Regions from separate parts of the Bacillus sp. JZ39 genome, predicted to be linked through region 1. Evidence: riboswitches for the same ligand, from Rfam matches in the RefSeq annotation. Region 1 holds a riboswitch; each other region holds the start of a gene.
What was found. Region 1 has a riboswitch for S-adenosylmethionine ahead of metE (5-methyltetrahydropteroyltriglutamate--homocysteine S-methyltransferase). Riboswitches for the same ligand answer to the same signal wherever they lie in the genome.
Positions count from the first base shown of each region.

Region 2: it holds a riboswitch for S-adenosylmethionine, as region 1 does, so the genes downstream of both, metN (methionine ABC transporter ATP-binding protein MetN) here and metE (5-methyltetrahydropteroyltriglutamate--homocysteine S-methyltransferase) in region 1, are expected to answer to the same signal.
Region 3: it holds a riboswitch for S-adenosylmethionine, as region 1 does, so the genes downstream of both, metI (cystathionine gamma-synthase/O-acetylhomoserine thiolyase) here and metE (5-methyltetrahydropteroyltriglutamate--homocysteine S-methyltransferase) in region 1, are expected to answer to the same signal.

Region 1 is NZ_CP096389.1:1,353,751-1,357,028, reverse strand. Features, by position in the region: gene isp (serine protease Isp) at 1-897, shown strand, start outside; SAM riboswitch class I at 1,030-1,185, shown strand; gene metE (5-methyltetrahydropteroyltriglutamate--homocysteine S-methyltransferase) at 1,313-3,278, shown strand, end outside.
Region 2 is NZ_CP096389.1:3,148,016-3,151,293, reverse strand. Features, by position in the region: gene gcvH (glycine cleavage system protein GcvH) at 1-69, shown strand, start outside; gene M1D65_RS16220 (YusG family protein) at 125-361, shown strand; gene M1D65_RS16215 (toprim domain-containing protein) at 439-801, shown strand; gene M1D65_RS16210 (thioredoxin family protein) at 803-1,123, shown strand; gene M1D65_RS16205 (SCP2 sterol-binding domain-containing protein) at 1,230-1,574, shown strand; SAM riboswitch class I at 1,689-1,795, shown strand; gene metN (methionine ABC transporter ATP-binding protein MetN) at 1,901-2,926, shown strand; gene metP (methionine ABC transporter permease MetP) at 2,919-3,278, shown strand, end outside.
Region 3 is NZ_CP096389.1:1,227,370-1,230,647, reverse strand. Features, by position in the region: gene metC (cystathionine beta-lyase) at 1-601, opposite strand, end outside; gene metI (cystathionine gamma-synthase/O-acetylhomoserine thiolyase) at 594-1,715, opposite strand; SAM riboswitch class I at 1,783-1,903, opposite strand; gene M1D65_RS06395 (esterase family protein) at 2,071-2,793, shown strand; gene M1D65_RS06390 (YjcG family protein) at 2,830-3,278, shown strand, end outside.

The sequences.
Region 1 (3,278 bases):
CTTCCTGAGGGCATTAAAGTGATTAAGGCGCCAGAAATGTGGGCAAAAGGGGTAAAAGGCAAAAACATTAAAGTTGCTGTATTAGACACGGGCTGCGACACAAGCCACCCTGATTTAAAAAATCAAATCATCGGCGGAAAGAACTTCACGGATGACGACGGCGGCAAGGAAGATGCGATTTCCGACTACAACGGACACGGCACACACGTCGCCGGAACGATTGCAGCTAATGATTCAAACGGAGGCATTGCCGGAGTCGCGCCTGAGGCAAGCCTATTGATTGTGAAGGTTCTTGGCGGCGAGAACGGCAGCGGACAATACGAATGGATAATCAACGGCATCAATTACGCGGTGGAACAGAAAGTCGACATCATCTCAATGTCCCTTGGAGGGCCAAGCGATGTGCCAGAGCTGGAAGAAGCAGTGAAAAACGCAGTCAAAAACGGAGTGCTTGTCGTTTGTGCAGCGGGAAATGAGGGTGACGGCGACGAACGCACAGAAGAGCTTTCCTACCCCGCAGCTTATAACGAAGTCATTGCAGTTGGATCTGTTTCAGTAGCGCGAGAATTATCAGAATTTTCTAACGCAAATAAAGAGATTGACCTTGTGGCACCAGGAGAAAATATCTTATCCACCCTTCCCAACAAGAAGTACGGTAAGCTGACCGGCACTTCAATGGCTGCCCCTCATGTCAGCGGAGCGCTTGCTTTAATCAAAAGCTATGAAGAAGAATCATTTCAAAGAAAGCTTTCTGAATCTGAAGTTTTCGCACAGCTAATCCGCAGGACACTTCCTCTTGAAATTGCAAAAACGCTGGCAGGCAATGGATTCCTGTATTTAACAGCTCCTGATGAGCTCGCAGAAAAAGCAGAGCAATCACATTTGTTGACCCTATAAGATTATTTTTCTTATATAATATACACCACATCATATAAATAAAAATTTCAAATTCTATGTTGACAATGAATTTGAATTACTGTTAAGATTACCAACAAATGATTCAACTTTTCAAAAAATTAATAACATTTTCTCTTATCGAGAGTTGGGCGAGGGATTGGCCTTTTGACCCCAACAGCAACCGACCGTAATACCATTGTGAAATGGGGCGCACTGCTTTTCGCGCCGAGACTGATGTCTCATAAGGCACGGTGCTAATTCCATCAGATTGAATCTGAGAGATGAGAGAGGCAGTGTTTTACGCAGAAAAGCCTCTTTCTCTCATGGGAAAGAGGCTTTTTGTTGTGAGAAAACCTCTTAGGAGCCTGTATCCGCGGGTTAACGAGAGTGTTTTACATATAAAGGAGGAGAAACAATGACAACCATCAAAACATCGAATTTAGGATTTCCGAGAATCGGACTGAACCGGGAATGGAAAAAAGCACTTGAAGCGTATTGGAAAGGCAGTACTGATAAAGATACGTTTTTGAAGCAAATCGACGAACTTTTTTTATCCGCAGTAAAAACACAAATTGACCAACAGATTGATGTTGTGCCTGTTTCTGATTTCACACAGTATGACCATGTACTCGACACAGCAGTCAGCTTCAACTGGATCCCGAAACGTTTCAGACATTTGACTGATGCTACCGATACATACTTCGCTATCGCCCGCGGAATCAAAGACGCCGTATCTAGTGAAATGACAAAATGGTTTAATACAAATTACCATTACATCGTTCCGGAATATGACGAGAGCATTGAGTTCCGTCTGACAAGAAACAAACAACTCGAAGATTATCGCCGGATCAAACAGGAATACGGTGTGGAAACAAAGCCTGTGGTTGTCGGCCCTTATACGTTCGTTACGCTTGCTAAAGGCTATGAACCGTCTGAAGCAAAAGCGATCCAAAAACGCCTTGTGCCATTATATGTACAGCTTTTGAAAGAGCTTGAAGAAGAAGGCGTAAAATGGGTTCAAATCGATGAGCCGGCGCTCGTTACCGCCTCTAGTGAAGATGTCCGCGGTGCAAAAGAATTATTTGAAAGCATTACAAGTGAGCTTTCATCCTTGAATGTGCTTTTGCAGACGTATTTTGATTCTGTTGATGCTTATGAAGAGCTGATTTCTTACCCGGTTCAGGGAATTGGCCTTGATTTCGTTCACGACAAAGGCAGAAACCTGGAACAGCTTAAAACACATGGCTTTCCGACAGACAAAGTGCTGGCAGCCGGCGTTATCGACGGACGCAACATTTGGAAAGCGGACCTTGAAGAGCGTCTCGATGCCGTTCTTGATATTCTCAGCATTGCAAAAGTTGATGAACTGTGGATTCAGCCTTCCAGCAGCCTGCTGCATGTTCCAGTAGCGAAACACCCTGATGAGCATTTGGAAAAAGACCTATTGAACGGATTATCCTACGCAAAAGAAAAGCTGGCCGAGCTGACAGCTTTGAAAGAAGGCTTAGTATCAGGAAAAGCGGCGATCAGCGAAGAGATTCAGCAGGCTAAGGCTGATATCCAGGCGCTTAAGCAGTTTGCAACAGGCGCCAATTCTGAACAAAAGAAAGAGCTTGAGCAATTAACTGATAAAGACTTCAAGCGCCCGATTCCGTTTGAAGAACGTTTAGCCCTGCAAAATGAATCTCTCGGCCTTCCGCTTTTGCCGACGACAACGATCGGCAGCTTCCCGCAGTCTGCTGAAGTGCGGAGCGCACGCCAAAAATGGCGGAAAGCTGAGTGGTCCGATGAACAGTATCAAAACTTTATCAATGCGGAAACAAAAAGATGGATTGATATTCAGGAAGAATTGGAGCTTGATGTCCTTGTTCACGGCGAATTTGAACGGACAGACATGGTCGAATACTTTGGTGAAAAGCTGGCCGGTTTCGCCTTCACTAAATATGCCTGGGTTCAATCATACGGCTCACGCTGTGTCCGCCCGCCAGTCATTTACGGAGATGTTGAATTTATTGAACCGATGACAGTGAAAGACACAGTCTACGCACAGTCATTGACTTCCAAGCATGTAAAAGGAATGCTGACGGGCCCGGTTACAATCTTAAACTGGTCTTTCCCTCGAAACGACATCTCGAGGAAAGAAATCGCCTTCCAAATCGGGCTTGCCCTTCGCAAAGAAGTTAAAGCGCTTGAAGACGCAGGCATTCAAATCATTCAAGTCGATGAACCAGCGCTGCGTGAAGGCCTTCCATTAAAAACCCGCGATTGGGATGAGTATTTGACTTGGGCGGCAGAAGCTTTCAGATTAACCACTTCTTCCGTGAAAAACGAGACACAAATTCATACACATATGTGCTACAGCAACTTCGAAGATATCGTTG
Region 2 (3,278 bases), 1.8 Mb from region 1:
TCCGACGCTTCTGAAATTGAAAAACTGATGACAGCAGAGCAATACGAAGAGATGACACAAGAAGACTAAAACAGGATAGCCGTAAAAGCAATTGGACACGCTAACGTTATGGGAGGTGTCCAATATGGCTTTCGACAAACAAAAGCTCGATGTCACCAATGACGTGACAGGCCGCTTTCAAAATGGCCGGCTCTCGTTATATCATGATAACGAGATGATCGGCCAAATGACAAGCATGAATGAATATGAGCTTAAGTCCGGTTATTCCTTTGAAAATGAGAAATTTTATAAGACAGCCGATGTGGTCTCTGGAGACGACGCAAAATATGTAGATTGTGACTACGAAAACGGCTGGTGTTAATGTTGGCGGTGAATTTCACTGCCTTCTTTTACAATCTGAACGTTTCAAATTTGACGCGGCAGGTGAACAAGATGAAGATGGATGAGCTGGAAAAGGTTATGATTGTCGAGGGGAAATCAGATAAAGAGAAAATCGAAAGCGTCCTGAATGAACCGGTGCGCATTATCTGCACAAACGGAACAATCAGCCAGCTGAGGCTCGAGGAATTGGCTGACGAGCTTTATGATAAAGACGTCTATATATTAGTTGATGCTGATGAATCAGGTGAGAAATTGAGAAAACAGCTGAAGCGTGAATTTAATGAAGCCTGCCATCTCCATATCGACAGAGCCTATAAGGAAGTAGCGGCTGCGCCCAGGCACCATGTCGCCTCTGTATTGCTGCGTGCGAATCTGAATGTCCATACTATTTTTCTTGAAAGAAAGTCCCGAGGTGTATAGCATGAAAGAACTCCAAGAACACGAACTTGATCACATTGAAGATGATGTGTACCTTCTATATTTATATACTCCGTTTTGCGGCACCTGCCAGCTTGCAAGCAAAATGCTGACAGTGGTGAAAGAAATGCTGCCGGATGTCGCCTTCTATCAAAACAATGTCAATTACTCTCCGACATTCGCAAAAGCGTATCAAATTGAAAGCGTCCCTTGTTTTCTGCTGTTTAAAGGCGGAAAGTTGGTAGAAAGAGGATATGCATTTCATTCCGTTTCTTATTTATATGAGCTGATCAAACAAAAATCATCTTCCGCATCCCATTTATGACATATTTCTCAGCATATCCAATGAAATTGTCGTTCGTTTTATAAAGGGGTTCTTGCGACAAAGAGAGAAATGTGTATGTATGACCAACAAATAGGAGGTTGTACATATGGAGAAAGCGGAAGTTTTAGAGGATGAGTATCAGCATCTGTTTTTAAAACCCCTTTTGAATGCCTCAACATTGCTCATTACCTTCCAAGGAGAAGCAGAAGCCTTAACCGTCTCAATAAACGAACAGGGAGAAATGAAAAAAGTTTCTCCGCCCCAAACGTCCAACCTGACCTTTTACGGAAACCAAACGGAAATTATTGATTTATTGCACGGAGACATTTCCCTGCAGCACCTCATTCAGAGCGGAAGCCTCAAAGTAAAGGGGTCATTCAGGGCCCTGTTAAAACTGGAAGCCATTCTCTGGCTGACAAATGGATTTTTTCAGAGGATTTTAAAAAATTAAAAAATAATAAATTATTATAATAGTAAAAGTTGACATCATTTATTTTATTGACATTTAATCATTCGCCGTGCTATTCTACATTAAGAATTTCCGGACGAAAAAGACTATATATTTCTCTTATCAAGAGAGGTGGAGGGAAGTGCCCTATGAAGCCCGGCAACCATCAACACTGTTGAAATGGTGCCAATTCACACGAAGCGTTCAGCTTTGAAAGATGAGAGAAAGGCATTTTATATAAGCCTTTCTGCTCAAGTGTGCAGAAAGGCTTTTCTTTTGCAGAAAAAACCGGAAGATTTCTTAGAATAGTGTTAAGGCAGGTGATTGTTTTGATCAATCTTCAGGATGTTTCAAAAATTTACAAGTCGAAACATGGAGATGTCAATGCTGTCCAAAATGTCTCGCTTTCCATTAAAAAAGGTGAGATTTTTGGAATTATAGGATATAGCGGAGCTGGTAAGAGTTCCTTAATCCGTCTGCTGAACGGCCTTGAGAAACCAACCTCAGGAACCGTGGAAGTGGCGGGAACCAAGATTAATGAAGTAAATGGACGCGGTTTAAGAAAAGCACGCCATGAGATCAGTATGATTTTCCAGCATTTCAATTTGCTTTGGTCGCGGACTGTCAGAGATAATATCATGTTTCCTTTGGAAATTGCCGGAGTGAAAAAGAGCGAGCGGATCAAGCGCGCCAATGAACTGATTAAACTGGTAGGTTTAGAAGGAAAAGAAAAATCATATCCGTCCCAGCTGAGCGGCGGTCAGAAGCAGCGTGTGGGAATTGCCAGAGCGCTTGCAAACAATCCGAAGGTTCTTCTTTGTGACGAAGCGACATCAGCATTAGATCCGCAAACGACAGATTCAATTCTGGATCTATTGTCCGATATTAATGAAAGACTCGGTTTGACGATTGTGCTGATTACGCACGAAATGCATGTCATCCGCAAAATCTGCAACAGAGTCGCCGTCATGGAAAACGGCAAGGTGGTCGAAGAAGGCGAGGTTCTCGATGTCTTCAAAAATCCAAAGGAACAAATGACAAAACGATTTGTTCAGCAGGTGACAGAGCCGGAAGAAACGAAAGAGACGCTTCAGCACCTTCTTGATGATACAGCATCAGGAAAAATGGTTCAGCTCACATTTGTCGGTGAGTCAGCTGAACAGCCTCTGATTACAGAGATGATCAGAAACTTCAATGTCAGCGTCAATATTCTGCAAGGGAAAATTTCGCAGACGAAGGATGGGGCTTACGGTTCACTGTTCATCCACATTGACGGGGACGAGGAAGAAGTGCAAAACGTGATCCGATTCATTAATGACAAACAGGTGAAAGCAGAGGTGATCACGAATGTTTGAAAAATACTTCCCGAACGTTGATTTAACTGAATTATGGAACGCGACATATGAAACACTTTATATGACGCTGATTTCTTTACTGTTTGCTTTTGTCATCGGGGTCATCCTCGGCTTGCTGCTCTTTCTGACGAGCAAAGGAAGCCTCTGGCAGAATAAAGCGGTCAACTCTGTGATTGCGGCCGTTGTTAACATATTCAGATCGATTCCGTTCCTTATTTTAATTATTTTACTATTAGGTTTTACGAAATTTTTAGTCGGCACGATCTTAGGGCCAAACGCCGCATTGCCGGCGCTGGTAATCGGCTCGGCACCATTTTACGCGCGCCTTGTTGAAATCGCGCTGCGTGAGGTG
Region 3 (3,278 bases), 130 kb from region 1:
ATTTTGTCGCGCTGTGAAGTACAATATCCACGCCGAGGTCAAGCGGACGCTGCAGTGCCGGTGTCATGAATGTATTGTCCAGAAAGGTCAGACAGCCGTTTTCTTTTGCAAGCTGAACAATCGCTTTAATATCCGTAATCCCAAGTGTCGGATTTGATGGCGTCTCCATATAAATGACCTTTGTATTCGGCTTGATGCTCCGCGCCACTTCATTACGATCCGTCATGTCGACAAACGTATGCTCAATGCCAAACCGGGTCAGCACCTCTGTCACCATACGGAAGGTTCCGCCGTATACATCTTCTGTCACAAGAACGTGATCACCCTGTGACAGCAGTAAAAATGCTGTTGAGATGGCAGCCATGCCTGAACTGAAAGCAAATCCTCTTGTTCCGCCTTCCAGTGCGGCAATTGTTTCTTCGAGAGCTGTTCTTGTCGGCGTGCCAGAGCGGCTGTAATCATATGCCCCGAACTCTTCAAATGAAGATTGGTGAAAAGTCGAGGCGTGCTGAATCGGTACACTGACCGCCCCGGTTCCGCCGTCTGTTTTAAATGGATTGTGCACGAGCTGGGTTTCCAGCGTCCAATTGTGTTTACTCAAAAGAAACAGCTCCCTCTTTGACCTGACATAATGCCTGTTTTAGATCCTCTTTTAAATCTTCCGCATGTTCAATACCGACAGAAAAGCGCAGCAACCGATTGCACACCCCGTTTGCGATGCGGATCTCTTCAGGAATATCCATGTGCGTCTGGGTCGCAGGGTATGTAATAAAGCTTTCCACCCCGCCGAGGCTTTCTGCAAAACAAATGGTCTTCAGCGCTTTTAAAAACGGATTGACCCATTCTTCTTTTTGCAGACGGAAGGACAGCATGCCGCCTTTTCCGGGATACAGCACATCCGAAATTTCTTCCTGCTCTTCTAAAAACGCCGCAAGCTCCTGCGCGTTTGCCTGATGCTGGCGCATTCTGAGGCTCAGCGTCTTCATTCCTCTCATCAGAAGCCACGAATCAAATGGCGGCAGGACGGCGCCGATTGCATTTTGATGCTGAAACATTTCCTCTCCGAGCTGCTCATCCTTCACCACGACAAGTCCAGCAAGCAGATCGTTATGCCCGCCTAAATACTTGGTTGCGCTGTGAATGACAATGTCAGCTCCCAGCTCAAGCGGCCGCTGCAAGACCGGTGTATAAAATGTATTATCTACGATCAGCAGAAGACCGTGCTCCTTTGTAATCCGGGCAATATGTTCAATGTCCGCCTCCTGCATGAGGGGGTTTGTCGGCGTTTCCACAAACACCGCTTTTGTATTCGGCGTAATCTTAGAGCGTAAACAGTCCTCATCGCTGAAATCATCATAATGAAAAGTCAAGCCGTATTTTTTCCATTCATTTTCAAATAAACGGTACGTGCCGCCATATAGGTCCGATGAAACGATCAGTTCATCTCCGCTTTTAAACAGCGCCATAATCGTTTGGATAGCAGCCATTCCCGAACTAAAGGCAAGCCCTCTCGCGCCGTTTTCTAAGTTAGCGATCGCGTCCTCAACAAGCTGGCGTGTCGGATTTTTTGTGCGGACATAATCAAATCCGGTAGATTCTCCGATCCCTCTGTGGCGGTATGCTGTTGATAAATAGATAGGAGCACTCACTGTTCCCGTGACTTCATCGCTACGGTTCCCAATTTGAGCTAATTTCGTTTCAACGTGCTGTGACATATAGCTGACACCTTCCCTTTTCAAAATAAAAACCCCTTCTTCATAAGAAGAAGGGGTTTAACGCTTCTTCTTATCTTCCAAGCATAAAAAACGCTTGCTGGATTTAGCACCTTGGCGCTTTGCACATGCAAAACAAGCCGGTTGCTGAGGTTTCTAAGGGCCAGTCCCTCCACCTCTCACGATAAGAAATATCGATTTCAATTTTCTGATTGTTTTATATTAGCGCAATTCACAGTTTATTTCAACACTTTTTTCTTCGTGTGCCGAACCGTTTAAAGAGAGAAATTTCTAATAATTCATGGTACAATAATTGAAAATGCAAGAAAGTATAGTGATGTCCTGGAGGAATGTTTTTATGGCACCGAAAAACGGCACAGTGCAAGAAAAGAAATTCTTTTCAAAAGAGCTTAACGAGGAAATGACCTTGCTTGTTTATCTGCCGTCCAACTACTCCCCGCTTTATAAATACCATGTCATTATCGCGCAGGACGGCCACGATTATTTCAGGCTGGGGAGAATCGGCAGACAGGTTGAGGAATTGCTGTCGAAACGCGAAATAGACCGGAGCATTATTATCGGTGTTCCTTATAAGGATGTAAAAGAGCGCAGAAACACCTATCATCCGGAGGGTTCAAAATTTTCGGCTTATAAACGGTTCATCGCCCATGAGCTCGTTCCTTTTGCAGATGATGAGTATCCAACCTATCAGATCGGTTACGGCCGAACGCTGATCGGTGATTCGCTCGGAGCAACCGTGTCACTTATGACAGCGCTTGATTATCCGAATATGTTTGGCAACATCATCATGCAGTCTCCCTATGTTGACAAACACGTACTAGAAGCCGTAAAACAGTCAGACGATATCAAACACCTCTCTATTTATCACCAAATCGGAACAAAAGAAACTGACGTCCACACGACAGACGGGAACATTCTGGACTTTACAGAACCGAACCGGGAGCTGAAACAGCTGCTGGAGAAAAAGCTTTCCGATTATGATTTCGAGCCATTTGACGGAGACCACAAATGGACATACTGGCAGCCGCTCATCACCCCGGCGCTGAAAAAAATGCTTTAACACTCTATCATACTTTATTTCCAGGAGGGACATAATATGAAATACGGAATCGTTTTATTTCCATCAAAAAAGCTCCAAGACCTTGCAAACTCTTACAGAAAGCGCTATGACCCAAGCTACTCTCTAATCCCGCCTCATTTGACGCTGAGAGCATCCTTTGAATGCGCGGAGGAGAAAGCGGATCAGCTCGTATCACATTTAAGAAACATCGCAAAAGAGTCCCACCCACTCGTTCTCAAAATGACAAAATACAGCTCATTTGCGCCTGTCAATAATGTCATTTACATCAAAGCAGAACCGACGGAAGAGTTAAAAACACTCAATGAAAAGCTATACACCGGTGTGTTGGCAGGAGAACAGGAATATAATTTCGTTCCGCATGTGACGGTCGGCCAAAATCTTTCCGACGATGAGCATTCAGATGTGCTGGGACAATTAAAAATGCAGGAAGTGTCGCATGAAGAAATCGTTGACCGTTTCCACTT